Regions from separate parts of the Pseudomonas sp. AC239 genome, predicted to be linked through region 2. Evidence: predicted binding sites of a transcription regulator. Region 2 holds the regulator's gene; each other region holds the start of a gene.
The links. The regulator FliA, encoded in region 2, starts transcription of late flagellar genes. The targets are predictions, from matches to a motif close to CTAAAGTTTNNNNNNNNNNNGCCGNTAA.

Region 1: ACZ0AZ_RS18265 (methyl-accepting chemotaxis protein) is a predicted target of FliA. The motif match lies at 2,632-2,659, and genes of this name have one in related genera.
Region 3: ACZ0AZ_RS02050 (methyl-accepting chemotaxis protein) is a predicted target of FliA. The motif match lies at 2,740-2,767, and genes of this name have one in related genera.
Region 4: ACZ0AZ_RS04660 (methyl-accepting chemotaxis protein) is a predicted target of FliA. The motif match lies at 2,713-2,740, and genes of this name have one in related genera.

What each region holds. Positions count from the first base shown of each region.
Region 1 is NZ_OZ409864.1:4,009,536-4,015,096, reverse strand. It holds gene ACZ0AZ_RS18280 (GlxA family transcriptional regulator) at 1-768, opposite strand, end outside; gene inhA (isonitrile hydratase) at 858-1,544, shown strand; gene ACZ0AZ_RS18270 (CPBP family intramembrane glutamic endopeptidase) at 1,795-2,586, shown strand; gene ACZ0AZ_RS18265 (methyl-accepting chemotaxis protein) at 2,689-4,254, shown strand; gene ACZ0AZ_RS18260 (DUF6124 family protein) at 4,981-5,334, opposite strand.
Region 2 is NZ_OZ409864.1:3,706,066-3,711,626, forward strand. It holds gene flhF (flagellar biosynthesis protein FlhF) at 1-535, shown strand, start outside; gene fleN (flagellar synthesis regulator FleN) at 652-1,482, shown strand; gene fliA (RNA polymerase sigma factor FliA) at 1,479-2,219, shown strand; gene ACZ0AZ_RS16890 (chemotaxis response regulator CheY) at 2,387-2,758, shown strand; gene ACZ0AZ_RS16895 (protein phosphatase CheZ) at 2,777-3,565, shown strand; gene ACZ0AZ_RS16900 (chemotaxis protein CheA) at 3,619-5,561, shown strand, end outside.
Region 3 is NZ_OZ409864.1:439,946-445,506, reverse strand. It holds gene ACZ0AZ_RS02060 (inorganic phosphate transporter) at 1-1,335, opposite strand, end outside; gene ACZ0AZ_RS02055 (transporter) at 1,583-2,605, opposite strand; gene ACZ0AZ_RS02050 (methyl-accepting chemotaxis protein) at 2,881-4,503, shown strand; gene ACZ0AZ_RS02045 (PepSY domain-containing protein) at 4,686-4,991, opposite strand; gene ACZ0AZ_RS02040 (glycerophosphodiester phosphodiesterase) at 5,148-5,561, opposite strand, start outside.
Region 4 is NZ_OZ409864.1:1,013,279-1,018,839, reverse strand. It holds gene clpB (ATP-dependent chaperone ClpB) at 1-1,936, shown strand, start outside; tRNA gene ACZ0AZ_RS04680 (tRNA-Asn) at 2,234-2,309, shown strand; tRNA gene ACZ0AZ_RS04675 (tRNA-Pro) at 2,319-2,395, shown strand; tRNA gene ACZ0AZ_RS04670 (tRNA-Lys) at 2,401-2,476, shown strand; tRNA gene ACZ0AZ_RS04665 (tRNA-Pro) at 2,574-2,650, shown strand; gene ACZ0AZ_RS04660 (methyl-accepting chemotaxis protein) at 2,813-4,438, shown strand; gene ACZ0AZ_RS04655 (NAD(P)/FAD-dependent oxidoreductase) at 4,647-5,561, opposite strand, start outside.

The DNA of each region.
Region 1 (5,561 bases), 300 kb from region 2:
GCCGGTGTCGGCGCGGTAGTGGCGGATAAAACTGCGTTCGCTCATGCCGGCCTGTTCGGCGAGGGTCGGGATGCCGAGGTCGCAGGTCAGGTTTTCGGCGATCCAGGCGTGCAGTTCATCGAAGCGGTTGCCCTGTTGCTGCAGCGACAGCGTCACGCTGAACTGCGACTGTCCGCCCGGGCGTTTCAGGAAAACGACCAAGTGCCGGGCGACGTCGAGGGCGATATCGCGGCCGAGGTCTTCTTCAACCATGGCCAACGCCAGATCGATGCCGGCCGTGACCCCGGCGGACGTCCACACCGGGCCGTCGTTGATGAAAATCGGATTGGCTTCCACGTGCAGATTGGGATGTTGCGCGGCCAGTTGCTCGCAACGCGTCCAGTGCGTCACCACGCGGCGGCCATCGAGCCAGCCGCTGGCCGCGAGCAGAAAGGCCCCGGTGCACACCGAAGCCACGCGCCGGCAATGAGTGCCGTGCTCGCGCACCCAGTCGACCAATTGCGGGTCTTCGGCGGCAGGATAAATGCCCCAGCCGCCGGCGATGATCAAGGTGTCGCTGGGCGTTTGTGGCAAGGGTTCGGCGAGCACCGCCAACCCCGCCGATGACATCACCGCCCCGCCGCCACTGGCGATCACGCTCGGCGCATAGGGCATCGGCAAACCGCGCTGGCGGGCCAGATCGTTGGCCGAGGCGAACACCTGCAGCGGTCCGGTGACATCAAGAATCTGCATGTTGGCGAACGCGAGGACGTGAATGGCTTTAGGCATTTGGCGTAATTCGTGGGGTGATTGGCGTATGCGCCAGAACCTACCCGCCTACAGTGCAGTCGTCCACTTCTTTCAACGGAGCAAGAACGATGACGCTGCAGATCGGCTTTCTGTTATTCCCGCAGGTTCAGCAACTCGACCTGACCGGCCCTTACGACGTGCTCGCCTCCTTGCCCGGCGTGCAGGTGCACCTGATCTGGAAGGACCTGATGCCAGTGACGTCCAGCACCGGCCTGCTGCTGAAACCGACTACGACTTTTGAGGATTGCCCGAATCTGGATGTGATCTGCGTGCCTGGCGGCAGTGGCGTCGGGCCGCTGATGGAAGATCAGCAGACGCTGGATTTCATCAAACGCCAGGCCGCCCAGGCACGTTATGTGACCTCGGTGTGCACCGGCTCGCTGGTGCTCGGCGCGGCGGGGCTGCTGCAGGGCAAGCGCGCGACCACGCATTGGGCGTATCACCAGTTGCTGCCGACGCTGGGGGCGATTGCGGTGAAGGATCGGGTGGTGCGCGACGGCAATCTGTTTACCGGTGGCGGAATCACCGCTGGCATCGATTTCGCCTTGGTGCTGGCGGCGGAACTGGTCGATGCCGACACGGCGCAACTGGTGCAGTTGCAACTGGAATATGCCCCGGCCCCGCCGTTCAATGCCGGCAGCCCGGACGTGGCGCCGACTGCGGTGGTCGATGAAGCACGGTTGCGCGCGGCGCCTTCGTTGAAACTGCGCACCGAAATTACCGAGCGCGCGGCGGCGAAACTGGGCCTGCGCTGATACCGAACGCCCACCGATTTCTGACTGAAATGATCCAATGTGGGAGCGGGCTTGCTCGCGAATGCGCTGTGTCAGTCACCTGTTCTGTATCGGTGACACCCCATTCGCGAGCAAGCCCGCTCCCACATTGGGTTCTGTATATGACTATCCAGCGTTACGTTGTCCCGGTTTGTCGCCACACCTTCACTTGTCCCACCTCCCTCGCCCGTGTAGAAAGCCCCTTCCCAGAAATCTCGCACAAGGACTTTCGATGAAGGCGCTGCCCTGGCTTTATCTCGCGCTGCTCGGCCTCGGTTACGGATTGGCCCTGAGCTATGGCCAACTCGGTTGGCTGGCATTGATCTCCGTGGGGCTTTTGCTGTTCGCCGCGTTCGCCGTGCGCCAGCAACAAGTACCGTTTGCGCGCTGGCTTGGCCATGGCCTGTTCATTGTTTTGGCCGTGGCACTTGCGCTGCACTGGTTACCGGGCTTCGCCAACGGACGCGCGATCAACCCGCAACGCTTCACTGACAACGCCGTGCCGTTTGCGATGTACCTCAACCTCGACAAACCGTTGGTGGGCTTCTGGCTGCTGTTGGTCTGTCCGTGGATCGTCGCCCGGCGTTCGTTGCGCCTGACGGTCTATGCCACCGCCCTCGCCCTTACGTTGTGCGCGATTCTCGCCCTCGGCGGCGCGCTGTTGCTTGGCGTGATCGCCTGGGCGCCGAAGTGGCCGGATCAGGCCTGGCTGTGGGTGCTGAACAATCTGCTGCTGGTGACGCTGGTCGAGGAAGCGCTGTTTCGCGGTTATATACAGGGCGGACTCAGCCGTCGCCTTAAACACCTGCCCTACGGCGATAACCTCGCACTGCTGTCGGCCTCACTGCTGTTTGGTCTGGTGCATGCCGGCGCCGGCTGGACCTGGGTGTTGCTGGCGGGACTGGCCGGGGTCGGCTATGGTCTGGCCTATCGTTTCGGCGGACTGGGCGCGGCGATCGCCACCCATTTCGGCCTGAATCTGTTGCACTTCGGCCTGTTCACCTATCCGATGCTGGCCAGTTGACGCAAGCGCGGTTTTGCGACGGCGTACATGAATCTGAAAAAAAATCTCAATAAAAACCTGTCAGCGCCGACAACCTTTCAAAGCCTTGCGGATTGAAAAACCATGCGTAACAACCAGCCCATTACACAACGCGAGCGGACCTTTCCAGCTCAGCAACGGTTGATTTCCACCACCGATGCCAAGGGCGTGATCACCTACTGCAACGACGCGTTCGTTGAAATCAGCGGGTTTTCGCGGGAGGAACTGATCCGGGCGCCGCACAATCTGGTCCGTCACCCTGACGTGCCGTCGGCGGTGTTCTCGCACATGTGGGGCACATTGAAACAAGGCTTGCCATGGATGGGCATCGTCAAGAATCGCTGCAAATCCGGTGACCACTATTGGGTTAACGCCTACGTCACGCCGGTGTTTGATGGCAGCCAGGTGGTCGGTTACGAGTCGGTGCGCGTCAAGCCCACCGCCGAACAGATCCGCCGCGCCGAAGCGCTTTACCAACGCATCAACCAGGGCAAGTCGGCGATTCCTTCGACGGACAAATGGCTACCGATCCTGCAGGATTGGCTGCCGTTCATTCTGGTCAGCCAGCTGAGCTTCATGATCGGCGCGACGCTGAACTCGCAATGGGGCTTTGCCCTCGCCGCCGCGCTGTCGGTGCCGCTGGGCCTGATGGGCCTGCAATGGCAGCAACGCGGGCTCAAGCGCCTGCTGCGTCTGGCCGAACAGACCACGTCCGACCCGCTGATCGCGCAGATGTACACCGACAGCCGTGGCGCGCAGGCGCGTCTGGAGATGTCGATCCTCAGCCAGGAAGCGCGCCTGAAAACCTGCCTGACTCGCCTGCAGGACACCGCCGAACACCTGACCGATCAGGCCAAGCAGTCCGACGCCCTGGCGCACAACAGCTCGACCGGCCTGGAACGCCAGCGCGTGGAAACCGAACAGGTCGCCACCGCCGTCAACCAGATGGCCGCCACCACCCAGGAAGTCGCCAGCCACGTGCAACGCACCGCTGACGCCACCCAGGAAGCCAACCGCCTGACCGGCCGCGGCCGCGACATCGCCGGGGAAACCCGCGAAGCGATTCAGCGCCTGTCGGTGGTCGTCGGCGAAACCGGCCTGACCGTGACGCAACTGGCCAAGGACAGCGACGAAATCGGCGGCGTGGTCGACGTGATCAAAGGCATCGCCGACCAGACCAACCTGCTCGCCCTCAACGCCGCCATCGAGGCTGCACGTGCCGGCGAAATGGGCCGAGGTTTTGCGGTCGTGGCTGACGAAGTCCGCCAACTGGCACAACGCACCAGCGAATCGACCGGGCAGATTCATGCCCTGATCGCCAAGTTGCAACAGACCGCCTCCAGCGCCGTGCAAACCATGGAAGCCGGGCATCGCCAGGCCGAAGAAGGCGTGGCGCGGGTACTGGAAGCGGATCAGGCACTGGTCGGCATCAGCGAAGCAGTGGCCAACATTACCGACATGACCACCCAGATCGCCGCCGCGACCGAAGAGCAAAGTGCCGTGGCTGAGGAAATTAGCCGCAACATCAGCAATATTTCGGAACTGGCGGATCAGACGTCCGAGCAAGCGCACAACTCGGCGTTGCTCAGTGAAGAACTGACGAAGACGGCCAACACGCAGTATTCGTTGGTGGCGCGGTTTAACCGCTGATTGAACTGTCGACAAAAAAAACCCGGAAAGCGAGAGCCTCCGGTTTTTTGTTGCTTGCCTGAAAGTGATGGTACTTGGCAGACCGCTTTCTCGAGCAAGCTCGCTCGCATATTGGAACTGCTTGGGACCACAGTTTGTGTCCGACGACAATCCCCTGTGGGAGCGAGCCTGCTCGCGAAGAGGCCTTCTATGCCGACGTCGATCTCACTCAAGCAAAACAGATACTGCCTACAACTGCGCCAGAACGAGCCGACTGGTGCTCGCTGAGGCTAGGTTCTATCGTTTGCCGGTCGCTACTCAGTCACGCATACCGGCCAGCATGAATACAACCCCCGCCCGAAAACCCGCTAAACCGAAAGTTCGAGATGAGCTGACATTCCTTGATGTTCGGCAAGCCGCACGTGATGGGCAGAAAGTGTTCGATACATTTGTGATCACTGGCTGGCTTCCCATTACCGGTAAATCAAAAAGATCGCCGCCTTCGGCAGCTCCTGCTCGGTCACTGTAGGAGCCGCCGAAGGCTGCGATCTTTTGATCCTGGAAGCCCGGACCGCGAAAGCTGTCCGGGCTTTTTGTTCTTGATCTGAAATTTTGGTGTTTGGCAAGCCGCCATCGCGAGCAGGCTCACTCCTACACTGGATCTGCGGTGACCACAGATTAGATGCCAGACACCAATCCTCTGTGGGAGCGAGCCTGCTCGCGAAGAGGCCATAACAGCCAATGAAATTATTGAGGCAACTTCAGCTTGTCCAGCAGCCGATTGACCAACAGTTCGTTGAGCATGATCACCTGTTGCAGCGCCAGCAGTGGTTTGCGTTCCGGGCCGCCTATCGAGTTGGCGATATTACCGGCCATGGCATGCGCGTATGAAAGCGACTCGCAGGCCTCGACCAACAGGGTTTCGTCATCCAGCGTGGGGTCGACAACATAGATGGGGCGATATTTCGGCGAACTTGGCGGGGCTGTCAGGTCTTCGGGTTTGAGGTAGTAATCGAGGGCGCGGTCGGTGGCTTCCTGGATTTTTTGCGGGTCTAGTGCGCGGTCGTGGGAGGGTGGCGGGTTGGGGGTTACTTTGAACATGATGAAACTCCTATTGCAGATTCAAGGAGCCATCACCTTCGCTACCAAACGAGGGTGGCGGCCATACGCGGGTTGGTAGACCGGCTGCAATAGGAACCCGGCGCCCGCGAACGAGCCCCACGCATGACCACCATATAAACCGAGCCCTCAAAAAAGGACGGCATCAAGGCGTAGACATACGGCCATCACAGACGGGCTACCAAACCCGATCACTGCTTTGTGTCAGT
Region 2 (5,561 bases):
CGGCGCGCAGGAACAATTGAAAACCCTCGGGCGCATCCTCAACGTGCCGGTAACGCACGTCGATCCGGGTCAGTCGCTGGTGCAGGCATTGGATCCACTGCTACGCAAACGCGTGGTTTTGATCGATACTGCCGGCCTGCAAGCCAGTGATCCGGCGTTGCGCATGCAGCTTGAGAGCCTGGCCGGGCGTGGCATTCGCTCGAAAAATTATCTGGTCCTGGCAACCACCAGCCAGAAACAGGTTCTAACCGCCGCTTATCACAGTTACAAGCGTTGCGGGCTGGCCGGCTGCATCCTGACTAAACTGGATGAAACGGCCAGTCTCGGCGAAGTGTTGAGCCTGGCGATCAGTCATGAATTGCCGGTCGCGTACCTGACCGATGGCCCACGGATTCCGGATGATTTGCATCTGCCGCGTCGTCATCAGCTGGTCAGCCGCGCCGTCAGCGTGCAAATGCAGGAAGAACCCAGCGAAGAAGCCATGGCTGACATGTTCGCTGATATCTATCACAGCCCGACCAAGCAGGTTGGCTGAGGTAATCATGAACAGTTTTTGTACCTACATCGATGGTCTGCCACGCATTGTTCCGATCAGGAACGCGCAGCCAGTAATGTGGCCTCCGTCTATGCAAGACAAGGTAAAGAAATAACATGGGCAGCATGCATCCCGTACAGGTGATCGCGGTGACCGGCGGCAAAGGTGGCGTCGGCAAGACTAACGTGTCAGTGAACTTGTCGCTGGCGCTGGCAGAGCTTGGCCGTCGGGTCATGCTGCTGGACGCCGACCTCGGCCTGGCGAACGTCGACGTTCTGCTGGGGCTGACACCCAAGCGCACACTGGCCGACGTCATCGAAGGCCGTTGCGAACTGCGCGACGTGCTGTTGCAGGGCCCGGGCGGGATTCGCATCGTGCCGGCGGCCTCCGGCACGCAGAGCATGGTGCACCTGAGTCCTGCGCAGCACGCCGGCCTGATCCAGGCGTTCAGCGACATCGGCGACAATCTCGACGTGCTGGTGATCGACACCGCTGCGGGCATTGGTGACTCGGTAGTCAGTTTCGTGCGCGCCGCCCAGGAAGTCTTGCTGGTGGTCTGCGACGAGCCGACTTCGATCACCGACGCTTACGCGCTGATCAAGTTGCTCAATCGCGACTACGGCATGAACCGCTTCCGCGTGCTGGCCAACATGGCGCAGAGCCCGCAGGAAGGGCGCAACCTGTTCGCCAAGTTGACCAAGGTCACGGATCGCTTTCTCGACGTCGCCCTACAATACGTCGGCGCCGTGCCGTACGACGAAAGCGTGCGCAAGGCAGTGCAGAAGCAGCGCGCCGTCTACGAAGCCTTTCCCCGTTCCAAGTGCGCGCTGGCCTTCAAGGCCATCGCCCAGAAGGTCGACACCTGGCCGCTGCCGGCCAACCCGCGCGGGCATCTGGAATTTTTCGTCGAGCGTCTCGTGCAGCAAACCGCAGGGCCTGTGATATGACCGCCAGTGGCATGAATCTTTATAAAAAGTCGGCGCGTGACGCGCAATACGAATTGATCGAGCGCTACGCGCCACTGGTCAAGCGCATTGCCTATCACTTGCTGGCACGCCTGCCGGCCAGCGTGCAGGTCGAAGACCTGATCCAGGCCGGGATGATCGGTTTGCTCGAAGTCTCGACCAAATACGACGCCAGCAAAGGCGCCAGTTTCGAAACGTACGCGGGCATTCGAATCCGCGGCGCGATGCTCGATGAAGTGCGCAAAGGGGACTGGGCGCCACGCTCGGTTCACCGTAATACCAGGATGGTCAGCGACGCGATTCGCTCGATTGAAGCTAAAACCGGCCGTGACGCTAAAGATCACGAGGTTGCGGCCGAACTCCAATTGAGTCTCGACGATTACTACGGGATTCTGAATGACACCTTGGGCAGCCGCCTGTTCAGTTTCGACGACCTGTTGCAGGACGGCGAACACGAAGGGCTGCACGAGGATGGCGCGAGTGCTCATATGGAGCCGTCACGCGATCTGGAAGATGAACGCTTCCAGTCGGCGCTGGCGGACGCGATTGCCAATTTGCCGGAGCGTGAGCGACTGGTGTTGGCGCTGTACTACGACGAAGAGCTGAACCTCAAGGAAATCGGTGAAGTCCTTGGCGTCAGTGAATCGCGGGTCAGCCAGTTACACAGCCAGTGCGCGGCCCGTCTGCGGGGGCGTTTGGGGGAGTGGCGAGCGCGCTGAAGGCAGTGTGGGGACACTGCGAAACGAGGCTGGTGCGGTGATGAACGGCGCCGGTCTCGATCCGTTGTGCTCCAGACAAACTTCGAGTGCTATGCCGATTGATTGAAGTGGCGCGTCCAGGTGCTGGGCGCGTTTAAGACTGCTTGGAGGTCGAATTGAACAAAGACATGAAAATCCTCATCGTTGATGACTTCTCAACGATGCGGCGGATCATCAAGAACCTGCTGCGCGATCTTGGGTTCACCAACACCGTCGAGGCCGACGATGGCGTCACCGCCATTCCGGTGCTCAACAGCGGCAGCATCGACTTTCTGGTAACGGACTGGAACATGCCGGGCATGACCGGTATCGACCTGCTGCGTCACGTGCGCGCCGATGAAAAACTCAAGCACCTCCCGGTGTTGATGGTGACTGCTGAAGCCAAGCGCGAGCAGATCATCGAGGCCGCTCAGGCCGGTGTGAACGGTTACGTAGTCAAACCTTTCACGGCTCAAGCGTTGAAAGACAAAATCGAGAAGATTTTCGAACGCATCGGCTGATGAATGCGCGGGGGAGCTATGGAGCATAACGAATCATCACAGGGCGATTTCGAATCGACCCTGAAAAAACACGCAGTCGAACTGGTCGAGAGCCTTGAAAAAGGCAAGTTCGGCGACGCGGTGCAACTGATCCATGAGCTCAATCAGACCCGTGACCGCGGCCTGTATCAGGAAGTGGGCAAGCTCACACGTGAACTGCACAGTGCGATCGTCAATTTCCAGATCGATCCGCACATGCCGCAGGCTGAGGAAGTGTCGCAAATCACCGACGCCACCGAACGCCTGGGCTATGTGGTCAAGCTGACGGAAGCCGCGGCCAACCGCACCATGGATCTGGTGGAAAGCGCCACGCCGGTGGTCAACAGTCTCGCTGATGAAGCGCAGACCTTGAGCGCCGATTGGGGCCGCTTCATGCGTCGCGAGGTCGGGGCTGAAGAGTTCCGCGAACTGGCGCGCCGGGTCGACGGTTTTCTGTCACGCAGCAGCACGGACAACCGTGCGGTGTCGAGCAACCTCAACGACATCCTGCTGGCTCAGGATTACCAGGACCTCACAGGTCAAGTGATCAAGCGTGTGACCCAACTGGTCACCGAAGTCGAAAGCAATCTGCTCAAACTCGTGCTCATGGCCAGTCAGGTCGACCGCTTTGCGGGCATCGAACATGACCGCGCCGCAATGCTTGCTGAAAAAGATCCACAAAAACATCTCTCGCAGGGTGAAGGTCCGCAGATTCATGCCGATAAACGAGAAGACGTTGTGTCCGGTCAGGACGATGTGGACGATTTGTTATCCAGCCTTGGATTCTAGAGTTTCGGAATTCGGGTTTTTTGGGTTTTTAGACCTGTAGGAGCACCCCATTAATGAGCTTCGGCGCCGATGAAGAGATCCTTCAGGATTTCCTGGTTGAGGCCGGCGAGATTCTTGAGCAACTGTCCGAACAACTGGTCGAGCTGGAAAGCCGCCCGGATGATGCAGATCTGCTCAATGCAATTTTTCGCGGTTTCCACACTGTAAAAGGGGGCGCCGGCTTCCTTCAGCTCAATGAGCTGGTGGAGTGCTGTCACATCGCCGAAAACGTGTTCGACATCCTGCGCAAGGGTGAGCGTCGCGTTGATGCAGAACTGATGGACGTGGTGCTCGAAGCACTGGACGCGGTGAACAGCATGTTCAGCGAAGTCCGTGAACGTGCACCGATCACCGCCGCGACGCCGGAACTGCTGGCCGCGCTGGCGCGTCTGGCCGAGCCGCAATCGGCGGATGAAGCCGTGGCCGCACCGGTAGAAGTGGTGGAAGAGCCGGTCGCCGAAAGCGCATCGGACGACATTACCGATAACGAATTCGAACAACTGCTGGACTCGCTGAATGCCGTCAAGGCTCAGGCCGAGGCCCCGGCCGCTGTTGTTGCTCCGGCGCAGGTTGCCGACACGGCCGCCAGCGATGAAATCACCGACGCCGAATTTGAATCGCTGCTCGATCAACTGCACGGCAAAGGCCAGTTCGCTGTCGATGCGGTCGCTCCGGCGCCCGCAGCAGCGGCTCCGGCCGCACCTGCTGCGGGCGACAGCTCGGACATCACCGACGACGAATTCGAAGCCTTGCTCGATCAGTTGCACGGCAAGGGCAACTTCGCCGTTGACGCGCTGGAATCGGCCATTGCTTCGGCGCCGGCAGCCCCTGCTGCACCGGCAGCCGCTGCGGCCGGCAGCGACCTGATCAGCGATCACGAATTCGAATCGCTGCTCGACGAATTGCACGGCAAAGGCAAGTTTGACGCCAGCGCTGCGACTGGCGGCTCTGCCTCGAGCGTCGCCACGCCAGCGGCGAAAGCTCCGGCTACCGCTGCTGCGCCGAAACCTGCGGCCAAGCCTGAGCCGAAAGCCGAGGCACCGAAACCGGCCGCCGCTGCTGCACCGGCTGCGGCTCGCGCTCCTGCGACACCGCCCGCGGAGAAACCGGCCAGCGAAGCGGAAACCACCGTACGCGTCGACACCGCGCGGCTCGACGAGATCATGAACATGGTCGGCGAGCTGGTGCTGGTGCGTAACCGTCTGGTGCGCCTGGGCCTCAACAGCGGCGACGAAGCCATGTCCAAGGCCGTGTCGAACCTCGACGTGGTCACCGCTGACCTGCAGACCGCCGTGATGAAGACGCGGATGCAGCCGATCAAGAAGGTCTTCGGGCGCTTCCCGCGTCTGGTTCGCGACCTTGCACGTCAGCTCAAGAAAGAGATCAACCTGGAACTGGTGGGTGAAGAAACCGACCTCGACAAAAACCTTGTCGAGGCTCTGGCCGACCCGCTGGTCCACTTGGTGCGCAACGCCGTCGACCACGGCATCGAGTCGCCGGAAGAACGCGAAGCATCGGGCAAGGCCCGTGGCGGTCGCGTGGTGCTGGCGGCCGAGCAGGAAGGCGACCATATCCTGCTGTCGATCTCCGACGACGGCAAAGGCATGGACCCGAACGTGCTGCGCGCCATTGCGGTAAAACGCGGCGTGATGGACAAGGACGCGGCCGATCGCCTGAGCGATACCGAGTGCTACAACCTGATCTTCGCCCCGGGTTTCTCGACCAAGACCGAGATCTCCGACGTGTCCGGCCGTGGTGTCGGCATGGACGTGGTGAAGACCAAGATTTCCCAGCTCAACGGTTCGATCAACATCTACTCGACCAAGGGCCAGGGCTCGAAGATCGTCATCAAGGTGCCGCTGACCCTGGCGATCATGCCGACGCTGATGGTCATGCTTGGCAATCAGGCGTTCGCGTTCCCGCTGGTCAACGTCAACGAAATCTTCCACCTCGACCT
Region 3 (5,561 bases), 3.3 Mb from region 2:
CACGACAATGCGCTTCCAGCCGACCATGGTGCCGAGCCCCAGTGCGATGGCCACGGCGATCTTCACCCACAGCGGAATGAACCGCGTGGCGTTGTCGATCTGTTGTTTGAACAGCTGCAGTTTGCTGCTGGTGTCGGCATCGAAGTTACCGACCTTGTTCTTGTCCATCAAGCGAATGCTTTCGCTGGCCAGGTACATGTCGTTGCGCACGTTACCCATGGCTTCGGCCGGGACTTTCGCCAGCGATCCGTAGCCTCTGACTTCCTCGCCGATGTGCCCGGTCAGGGCGGCGAGGGCGGGGATCAGTTGCGGCGTCGGTTCCTTGCTGCGCACGTAATCGGAAAGGACCGGACGCGGATCGGCAGGTGCCGGCATTGGCGCGCTTTTCACCAGCGCTTGCTGGGTAACTTGCGCCACGGCGGCGAATTGCAGCGATTGTTCTTCCGGCATGGTGCGGTTCAACGCGTAGGCCATCGGCAGTGTGCCGACCAGAATCAGCATGATCAGGCCCATACCTTTCTGGCCGTCGTTGGAGCCGTGAGCGAACGACACGCCGGTGCAGGTGGCGATGAGCAAACCGCGAATCCACCACGGCGGCGGGGCATTGCCTTCGGGCGCTTTGTACAGCGCGCGATTCTTGACGAACGCGCGCAACGCCAGGAGCAACAACGCCGCGCAACCGAAACCCACCAGCGGCGACAGCAGCAGCGCATAACCGATTTTGGTTGCCTGTGCCCAGTCGACACCGCTGGTGCCATCGCGGCCGTGCATCAAGGCATTGGCCACGCCGACGCCGATGATCGAGCCGATCAACGTGTGCGAAGAGGAGGCCGGCAAACCCAGCCACCAAGTGCCGAGGTTCCACAGGATCGCCGCGATCAACAGGGCGAAGATCATCGCAAAACCGGCAGACGAGCCGACCTGCAGAATCAACTCCACCGGCAGTAGCGCGATGATGCCGAACGCCACCGCACCGCTCGACAGCAGCACGCCGAGAAAATTGAAGAAGCCCGACCAGACCACCGCGACATTCGGCGGCAGCGAGTGGGTATAGATCACCGTCGCGACGGCATTGGCGGTGTCATGGAAACCGTTGACGAACTCGAAACCCAGCGCAATCAGCAGCGCCACGCCGAGCAGCAGAAACGGCGTCCACGTGGTGACGACCGTGCCGAGTTCGTGCATGTCGTGCATCAGGCTATAGGCGGTGAACAGCATGCCCATGGCCAGCACGGCGAAGAAGATCACATAGGTGAACGGACCGGGTTTCTTGTCGAGCGCCGGCCTGCCGCTGGCGGCGGACGCAGGGCTGGCGGTCAGTGAAGGCGTAGCCATGGCGGACAATCCTGAGCGAGGGAAGGAATGTCGTCCATGATCGTTGCAGAATGTTACGGAGAGACTGCGGCAGGTCAGTGTTTGGGCGTTCAAGCCCGCCGCTGATCTGAAGGCTGAAAAAGAAACCTGTGGGAGCGAGCCTGCTCGCGAAAGCGCCATGTCATTCAACATTGATTTATCTGACACACCGACTTCGCGAGCAGGCTCGCTCCCACAGAGACGATTGTCTTGTGTGTGGGATTTGCGCTCAATAATCCCCACGCTTGCGAAACGCCCAGCGTCCGGCAATCACGGTGAATGTCGCCACCAACGCAACCAGCACCCAAAACCCATGGGGATCCTGCGACAGCGGCACACCCCCCACATTCATGCCGAAAAAACCGGCAATGATGTTGATCGGCAAGGCCAGCACCGTCACCACGGTCAGGGTGAACAGCGTACGGTTGCTCTGTTCGTTGAGGTTGGCGGCGATTTCTTCCTGCAACAGTTTGATGCGTTCGCCGAGGGCGGTGAGGTCGTTGATGATCAGCGCAAACTCCTCGGTGGATTTGCGCAACTCCTTGACGTCCTCCTTCTGCAACCACGGCGGCGGACGATTGAGCAGGCGCAGCAACGAACCCGGCTCCAGTGCCAGGAGCCGTTGCAGCCGCACCAGCACGCGGCGATTGGCGCCGAGTTCGGCGCGGTTGGTCGACAGACGCGAAGAGAGCAATTCGTCTTCGACCTGATCGACACTCAGGCTGGTCTTGCGCACGATCTGCGTCAGCACTTCGCCCTGATCGCGCAGCAGGTGCACGAGCAATTCCGAGGGCGAGCGAAAGCACTCGCCGGCCTTCACCGACGAGCGCAACTTGTCCACGGAGTGCAGCGGTTGCAGGCGCGCGCTGACGATCAGTTTGCTGCGCACGCAGACCCACAGCGTCGACACGTCGGAGGAGACCATGCTGCTGAGGTTGAACACCACATCGTTGACCACCGCCAGCAGCGCCGAATCGACATGCTCGATGCGCGTCGAACGCGAACCTTCGTGCAGCGCTTCGAAAAACTCATCGGGCAATTGCAGATGATTTTTCATCCAGCGCTCGCACGCGGCGTGGGCCAGGTTCAAGTGCAGCCAGAGGAATTCGCCGCTGTCACTGTCGTCCTGCAAACAGCGCAACGCCGTCGCCGAATCGATTTCCCGACCACGCTCACCGGGCAGAAAGCGAAAGCCGTAGAGCAAGCCAAACAGGTCCGGGTCGCGATGACTGATATCGAGGCTGTGGTTCATGGCGGCTCGCTGCGAGGAGGATGTCTGGGGCAGGATTTTCAGGTTCACCTGAGCGGCATCATCGCAAGCTCACGTGACCGTTTTGTGACAGCAAAATGACGTCAAATCAATGCCTTGCCGGCTGTCGGAAGTTTCTCAAGGAAGGCTCTGGCGCGCCGATCTCAGGTGAGTCAGGTTGCGCGCCATTGGCGTTTGCCACGGTGCGACGACAGGGAAGTCCGGCCATTTCTCACGTCCGCCCGGGCGTGCCTCATCCCTGCTTCGAGTACCTTGCAATGCTGCAAAAATCCCTGAGAGCGCAAATTCTCGCCCTGCTGAGCGGCAGTCTGCTGGCGATGCTGTTGATCGCGCTGGCCTGCTTTCATTTCCTCTCCAACGGCGTGCAAAGCTACAGCCAGTTGATTGCTGGCCCGTTGCACACTTCGCAACTGATCGATGAAGCCAACCTGCAATTCAAAGTGCAGGTGCAGGAGTGGAAAAACGTCTTGTTGCGCGGCAAGCAACCGGCGGATCTGGCGAAATACTGGAGCCAGTTCGAAGAGCGCCAGCGCGACGTGCAGAACATTCTCGGCGAACTGGCCGGCCAGAAAGGCATCGAGGCCAATCTCAAATCACGTATCGAACGCTTGCGTGAAGAGCATCGCCAGTTGGGTGCTGCCTACCAGAAGGGCCGCGATGCCTACGTGGCTACCGGTGGTGATCCGAGCGCCGGCGACGCAGCGGTCAAAGGCGTCGATCGCGCCACCAGCGAGCAGATGAGCGCACTGGTCGCCGAGCTGCGCGAGCAGGGCACCGCGCAATCGGCATTGATCAGCGCCAGCGCTGATCGCACCGTGTGGCTGGGCCTGTTGGTGATGCTCGCGTCAGGCTTGCTGATCGGTCTGCTGAGCCTGTGGCTGGTCAGCCGCAACCTGATCGAGCCGATCCGCAACCTCATCGATTACGTCACTCGCTTGAGCCGTGGCCAGTTGGCCGAGCGCGTAGTCAGCGAGCGTCGCGATGAGCTGGGCAACCTCGCTGCTGCTGCGAACACCTTGCGCGATTTTCTCGCGGACACCTTCACTCGGTTGCAGCACAGCGCGAGCAATCTGGACAGCGCCAGCGGTGAGTTGAATGCCATTGCCACGACCATGGCCGGCGGCACCAGCGAGCAATTCAGCCGCACCGATCAGGTAGCCACGGCGATGAACGAAATGTCCGCCACGGCACAGGAAGTGGCCCGTCACGCCGCCGATGCCGCGCGTGCTGCCGACGATGCCGATCAGTCGGCGCAGCAGGGTGAAAAGGTCATGCAGACCACCATTCACTCGATCACCCAGATGCGCGGTGAAATTGCCAACACCGCCACGGTGATTCGTCGCCTGGAAACCGACAGCGGTCGTATCGGCAAGGTGCTGGAAGTGATTCGTGGCATCGCCGAGCAGACCAACCTGTTGGCCCTCAACGCAGCCATTGAAGCGGCACGCGCGGGTGAGGCCGGACGCGGTTTTGCCGTCGTCGCCGACGAGGTGCGCAACCTCGCGCAGCGCACGGCAGAGTCGATCATCGAGATCAACCAGATCATTCAGAACGTGCAGACCGGCGCGGTGGATGCCGCGCAGGCTATCGAGAGCGGCCAGGCACGCAGTGATGAAAGTGTCGAGCAAGTGACCCAGGCTGGCGCGATGCTGGAGCGCATCACCTTGGCGGTGGAGGCGATTCGCGACATGAACCGGCAGATCGCCACGGCAGCAGAAGAGCAGACGTCGGTGGCCGAGGATATCTCGCGCAACCTGACTGAAATCACGGCGATCGCCAGTACCAACCTGGACAACGTGCAGCGCACCGAAAGTGCCAGTCAGAACCTGCATGGGTTGTCGGGCCAGTTGAATGAGGTGACGGCGCGGTTGAGTGCTTGATTGCGAGTTCAAGCGTCCGGCAACTTTCGTAGGTCCTCGCCTGCTCGCGATAACGGTGGAACAGTCAACGTTGATGTCGCTGACACTCCGCTTTCGCGAGCAGGCTCGCTCCCACATGTTTTACGGCAGGCATGAAAAAGCCGCACGATCTTTCAATCGTGCGGCTCTTTAACAGCGGTCTATCAAGTGTCTTGCTTGTTGCTCAGCACTTTACCGGTGGTGGCATCAAAGTCCACGTCGAACTCTTTCCCATCAGCGGTTTTAAGTTCAACTTCATACTCATAACCGTTGAAGTGGTTATCCAGGTCGGTGTCGGTAATCGTTGCGCCCGGGTGCAATTTCAGTGCTTCGGCGTTCATCGATTCCAGCGACTTGATCTTGCCGTCCTTGACCAGTTGCGGCACTTGGTCGATGCGAACATCAGCGTGAGCCAGACCAGCGGTGAGGGTCAGGGCAGCGGCGGTAAACAGGGCAGTCAAAGTTTTCATCGGTTCATTCCTTGGCAGTGCGTTGAAGTGGTTGATCTGTGTAAGTGGGTTCAGATTAACCAGCGCAACTTAACTCACCCTTAAATCTCTGCCTCGCGATAAAACTGCTCTTTGTCGGAGCGAGCCTGCTCGCGAAGCAGGCGACTCGATAACCAGTCAGAAACCGTTCTTCTTCAAAACCTCGTCAACGCTGCCAACAGCCGGACGCTTATAAAACTTCAACAATTCACTGGCGCGGTTGGTAAAGATGCCGTCGACACCCGCCGCCATGACCTTCTCGTAGTCCACCGCCTCGTCGACCGTATATACATGCACCAGCATGCCTTGGTCGTGGGTGTACTGATTCATCCACGGTTGCACCAGGTCGGAGTAGCTCTGATCACCACCCTGAGTCAGCTTCGCCGAAGGGCCGGTGCCGATCGCGCCCTGAGCTTTGGCGTAGTCGACCCACTGCTTGAATTCAGCTTCCGACTTCGGTTCCTGCTTGCCGTAGAACACGTTTTTGTCTTTCTCGCCGGACGCGGCAAACGTCACGGCGGATTTAGGCTCGATGCTGCCTTCGCCGACCCA
Region 4 (5,561 bases), 2.7 Mb from region 2:
GGGTAAAACCGCGATCGCCGAAGGGCTGGCGCAGCGCATCATCAACGGCGAAGTGCCGGACGGCCTTAAAGGCAAGCGCCTGCTGTCGCTGGACATGGGTGCGTTGATTGCCGGCGCCAAGTATCGCGGCGAGTTCGAAGAGCGCCTGAAAGGCTTGCTCAACGAACTGTCGAAGCAGGAAGGGCAGATCATTCTGTTCATCGACGAACTGCACACCATGGTCGGCGCCGGTAAAGGCGAAGGCTCGATGGACGCCGGCAACATGCTCAAGCCAGCGTTGGCTCGCGGCGAGTTGCACTGCGTCGGCGCGACCACGCTCAACGAGTACCGCCAATATATTGAGAAGGATGCGGCGCTCGAGCGGCGTTTCCAGAAAGTCCTGGTGGATGAGCCGAGCGAAGAAGACACCATTGCGATCCTGCGGGGCCTTAAAGAGCGTTACGAGGTTCACCACAAGGTCGCGATCACCGACGGCGCGATCATCGCCGCGGCCAAGCTCAGCCATCGCTACATCACTGATCGGCAACTGCCGGACAAGGCCATCGACCTGATCGACGAGGCCGCCAGCCGTATCCGCATGGAAATCGACTCCAAACCGGAAGTGCTCGATCGTCTGGAGCGGCGCCTGATTCAGCTGAAGGTGGAATCCCAGGCACTGAAGAAAGAAAGTGACGACGCAGCGAAGAAACGCCTGGAAAAGCTCCAGGAAGAAATCGAGCGTCACGAGCGTGAGTATTCCGATCTGGAAGAAATCTGGAACTCGGAAAAAGCCGAGGTGCAGGGTTCTGCGCAGATTCAGCAGAAGATCGAGCAATCGCGTCAGGAGCTGGAAGCTGCGCGCCGCAAAGGCGACCTGAATCGCATGGCCGAGTTGCAGTACGGGGTGATCCCGGATCTGGAGCGCAGCCTGCAGATGGTCGACCAGCACGGCAAGAGCGAAAACCAGTTGCTGCGCAGCAAGGTGACCGAGGAAGAGATTGCCGAAGTCGTGTCGAAGTGGACCGGTATCCCGGTGTCGAAAATGCTTGAAGGCGAGCGCGACAAGCTGATGAAGATGGAAAGCCTGTTGCACAAGCGGGTGATCGGTCAGGAAGAAGCGGTCGTGGCCGTGGCCAACGCCGTGCGGCGTTCTCGCGCCGGGTTGTCCGACCCGAATCGTCCGAGCGGCTCGTTCATGTTCCTCGGCCCGACCGGTGTCGGTAAAACCGAGCTGTGCAAGGCCTTGGCCGAGTTCCTCTTCGATACCGAAGAGGCGATGGTACGGATCGACATGTCCGAGTTCATGGAGAAACATTCCGTGGCTCGTCTGATCGGCGCGCCACCAGGCTACGTCGGTTATGAAGAGGGCGGTTATCTGACCGAAGCGGTGCGTCGCAAGCCGTACTCGGTGATCCTCATGGACGAAGTCGAGAAGGCCCATCCGGATGTGTTCAACATCCTTCTGCAAGTGCTTGAGGATGGCCGGCTGACCGACAGTCACGGGCGTACGGTGGACTTCCGCAACACGGTGATCGTGATGACGTCCAACCTGGGATCGATGCAGATCCAGGAACTGGTCGGTGATCGTGAGGCGCAGCGCGCTGCGGTGATGGACGCGCTGACGTCGCACTTCCGTCCGGAGTTCATCAACCGGGTCGACGAGGTGGTGATCTTCGAGCCGCTGGCGCGGGATCAGATCGCCGGGATTACCGAGATCCAGTTGGGTCGTCTGCGCAGTCGTCTGGCCGAGCGCGAGCTGAAGCTGGAGCTGAGCCCGGAAGCGATGGACAAGCTGATCGCGGTCGGTTACGACCCGGTGTATGGCGCACGTCCTCTGAAACGGGCGATCCAGCGCTGGATCGAAAACCCGCTGGCGCAGTTGATCCTGTCGGGTCATTTCATGCCTGGCGACACCGCCACCGGCAAGGTCGAGAACGACGAAATCGTTTTCGGCTAAGCCTTGGCGGCAATGAAACCGGGAAGGCCTCGCAATGCGAGGCCTTTTTTTCGCCAGGCTGTTGAACTCAAAGGAAAAGGCTTGTAAAGTGCGCCCCGCAGTCAGTCACCGGCAGCGTTTCAACCCACTGGGTTGGAATCTGAAATAAGTTGCAAATCATTAACTTGAAAGCAATTTAGGGGGTTGACAGAGGTGTTCTAGGTTGTAGAATAGCGCGCCTCAGACACACGAACGCAGCGATGCGAACGGGTGGCGAGATGCAACAAAGCTTCACCGTTGTAAATTGAAATATGTAGTTCCGTGATAGCTCAGTCGGTAGAGCAAATGACTGTTAATCATTGGGTCCCAGGTTCGAGTCCTGGTCACGGAGCCAATTTCAAACCGGGGTATAGCGCAGTCCGGTAGCGCGCCTGCTTTGGGAGCAGGATGTCAGGAGTTCGAATCCCCTTACCCCGACCATATTTGGGTCGTTAGCTCAGTTGGTAGAGCAGTTGGCTTTTAACCAATTGGTCGTAGGTTCGAATCCCACACGACCCACCATTTTTGAAACCAGTTTGCGCTGGGATCGAATCTTAAGATCAGAGGCCAAAAGCGCTGATCGAAGAAGGCGATCTTTGAAAGGTCGCCTTTTTTTTACCGGGGTATAGCGCAGTCCGGTAGCGCGCCTGCTTTGGGAGCAGGATGTCAGGAGTTCGAATCCCCTTACCCCGACCATATTGAAAATCCTCGTATCGAAAGATACGGGGATTTTTTTTGCCTGCCGAAAGCGGAATCGCTTCAAGTCGTCATACAACCTGCCGATAGCCCGCTAACACGAGGGGACTGCCAACGCTTCGCCCCTTGAACCTGGCCATTACAAGAATAAGGGCGTTCGTCATGTTGCTTCGTCAGTTGAATATTGCTCCCCGGGCTGCCCTGGGATTTGCCCTGATCGCGGTGTTGGTGGCCTTGCTCGGCGTGTTTGCGCTAGGGCAGATGTCGAGCATCCGCGACAGTGAGGTGGCGGTGGAGAACCGCTGGTTGCCGAGCATCCGTGGCGGCGACGAGATCCGTGAACTGATGCTGCGCATCCGCACTATCTCCCTGCGCATGGCGCTCGATCAGGATCCGGCCAACATCGCCACCTATCGCGGCCAGATGGACACCCGCGACAAGGAGCTGAGCGAGAAGATCGCCGCCTACGACAAACTGGTCGACACTGCCGAAGGCCAGCAGCTGTACGACCAGTTCAAGAAAACCTTCGCTGCGTACCGCACTGGCATTGCCCAGTCATTCACCCTCGCCGAGCAGGGCAAGCGTGACGAGCTGACCAAATTGCTGTTGGTCGATATGAAGACTGTGGTCGACGGCTCCGGCAAGCAACTCAACGATCTCGCCGATCTGTTCGCCCGCCAGGTCGCTGCCGAAAGCGAGAAGTCCGCCGCGCATTATGAAACCTCGCGCACCATCGTTACTCTTTTCATTGCCTTGGCAGCGCTGGCTACGGTGGCGCTGGCGATGTTGCTCACGCGCAGTATCGTGCGCCCCCTGAGCAGCGCTGTGGAGGCCGCTGAAAGTGTCGCCAAGGGCGATCTGACCCGACCGATCGAAACCCATGGCAATGACGAAGTCAGCCGCTTGCTCAAGGCCTTGGCGACGATGCAACAGAACCTGCGCGAGACCCTGCAAGGTATCAGCGGCTCAGCCACACAACTGGCCACTGCCGCTGACGAACTGAGCGCCGTCACCGTCGACAGCACCCAAGGCCTGCAAGAGCAGAACAACGAAATCGAGCAAGCCGCCACTGCGGTCAACCAGATGACCGCTGCGGTGGAGGAGGTCGCGCGCAACGCGGTGTCGACCTCCGATGCCACGCGCCAGTCCAGTCAGTCGGCGCAATTGGGCCAGGAGCGCGTCAGCGAAACCGCCAGCGCGATCAATGCGCTGGCCAGCGATGTGCAGAACACCGGTGAACTGGTGCAGTCGCTGGCCAATCAGTCGCAGGACATCGGCAAGGTTCTGGACGTGATTCGCGCCATCGCCGAGCAGACCAATCTGCTGGCGCTCAATGCTGCCATTGAAGCGGCACGTGCGGGTGAAAGCGGTCGCGGTTTTGCGGTAGTGGCCGATGAGGTACGCGCGCTGGCGTATCGCACCCAGCAATCGACGCAGGAAATCGAGCAGATGGTGCAAGGCATGCGCAGCGGTTCGAGCCAGGCGCTGGAGTCAATGCAGGCCAGCGCATCTCGTGCGGCGAGCACTTTGGTTCTGGCCGAGCGGGCGGGCGAGGCGCTGGTGACGATTACGGCGTCGGTGCACGAGATTCACGAGCGCAACCTGGTGATCGCCAGCGCTGCCGAGGAGCAGGCGCAGGTGGCGCGGGAAGTGGATCGAAATCTGGTGAATATCCGCGACCTGTCGGTGCGTTCCGCTGCCGGGGCCGATCAGACCAGTGCCTCGAGCCACGAGCTGTCGCAACTGGCCAATGCCCTGCAGGGCATGGTGCGACGCTTCCAGCTGTGATCGACAGTCAATAAAAAGCCCCGCGCGATGCGGGGTTTGGAATAAAGATCAAAGGTGGGAGCGAGCCTGCTCGCGAATGCGCCGGATCTTCGAGCAGCACGAAAACCTGTGGGAGCCGGGCTTGCCCGCGATAGCGGTGGGTCAGGCAACAGAAATATCAACTGATCCGGCGCCATCGCTGGCAAGCCAGCTCCCACAGATGTTGGCCTTAGTGCAGTTTCAGACGCGGTTCGGTGCCGCGGCCAATCTTGCTGCCCAACATCAGCATCGCCGTGCGAAACGGCCCGTACAGCGCCATCTGGTGCATGCGGTACAGCGACACATAGAACATCCGCGCCAGCCAGCCTTCGAGCATCACGCTGCCGGTCAGGTTGCCCATCAAGTTACCCACAGCAGAAAAACGCGACAGCGAGATCAGCGAGCCGTAGTCGGTGTATTTGTACTCCGGCAGGGTCTTGCCTTCGATGCGCAGTTTCAGCGACTTGGCCAGCAACGAGGCTTGTTGATGCGCCGCTTGTGCCCGTGGCGGCACGTTGCGATCGGTGCCCGGTTGCGGGCAGGCCGCGCAGTCACCGAAGGCAAAGATGTTTTCGTCGCGAGTGGTTTGCAGAGTCGGCAGCACTTGCAGCTGATTGATGCGGTTGGTTTCCAGACCGTCGATGTCCTTGAGGAAACCCGGTGCGCGGATGCCGGCAGCCCAGACTTTCAGGCTGGCCTTGATCTCGTTGCCATCGGCGGTGATCAGGCTGTCGGCAGTCACTTCGCTGACTGCTGCGTTGGTCATCACATTGACCCCGAGCTTCTCCAGGGTCTTGTGCACCGGCCCGCTGATGCGCTCCGGCAGGGCAGGCAGCACCCGTGGGCCGGCTTCGATCAGCGTGATGTGCATGTTTTCCGGTTTGATCCGGTCCAGGCCATAAGCCGCCAGTTCATGCGCCGCGTTGTGCAATTCTGCCGCCAACTCAACGCCTGTAGCGCCAGCGCCGACGATGGCCACGCTGATCTGCTCGACCACATCGGTCTGACCGGCGTGGGCGCGCAGATAATGATTGAGCAATTGCTGATGGAAGCGCTCGGCCTGTTTGCGCGTATCGAGGAACAGGCAATGCTGCGCCGCGCCCTG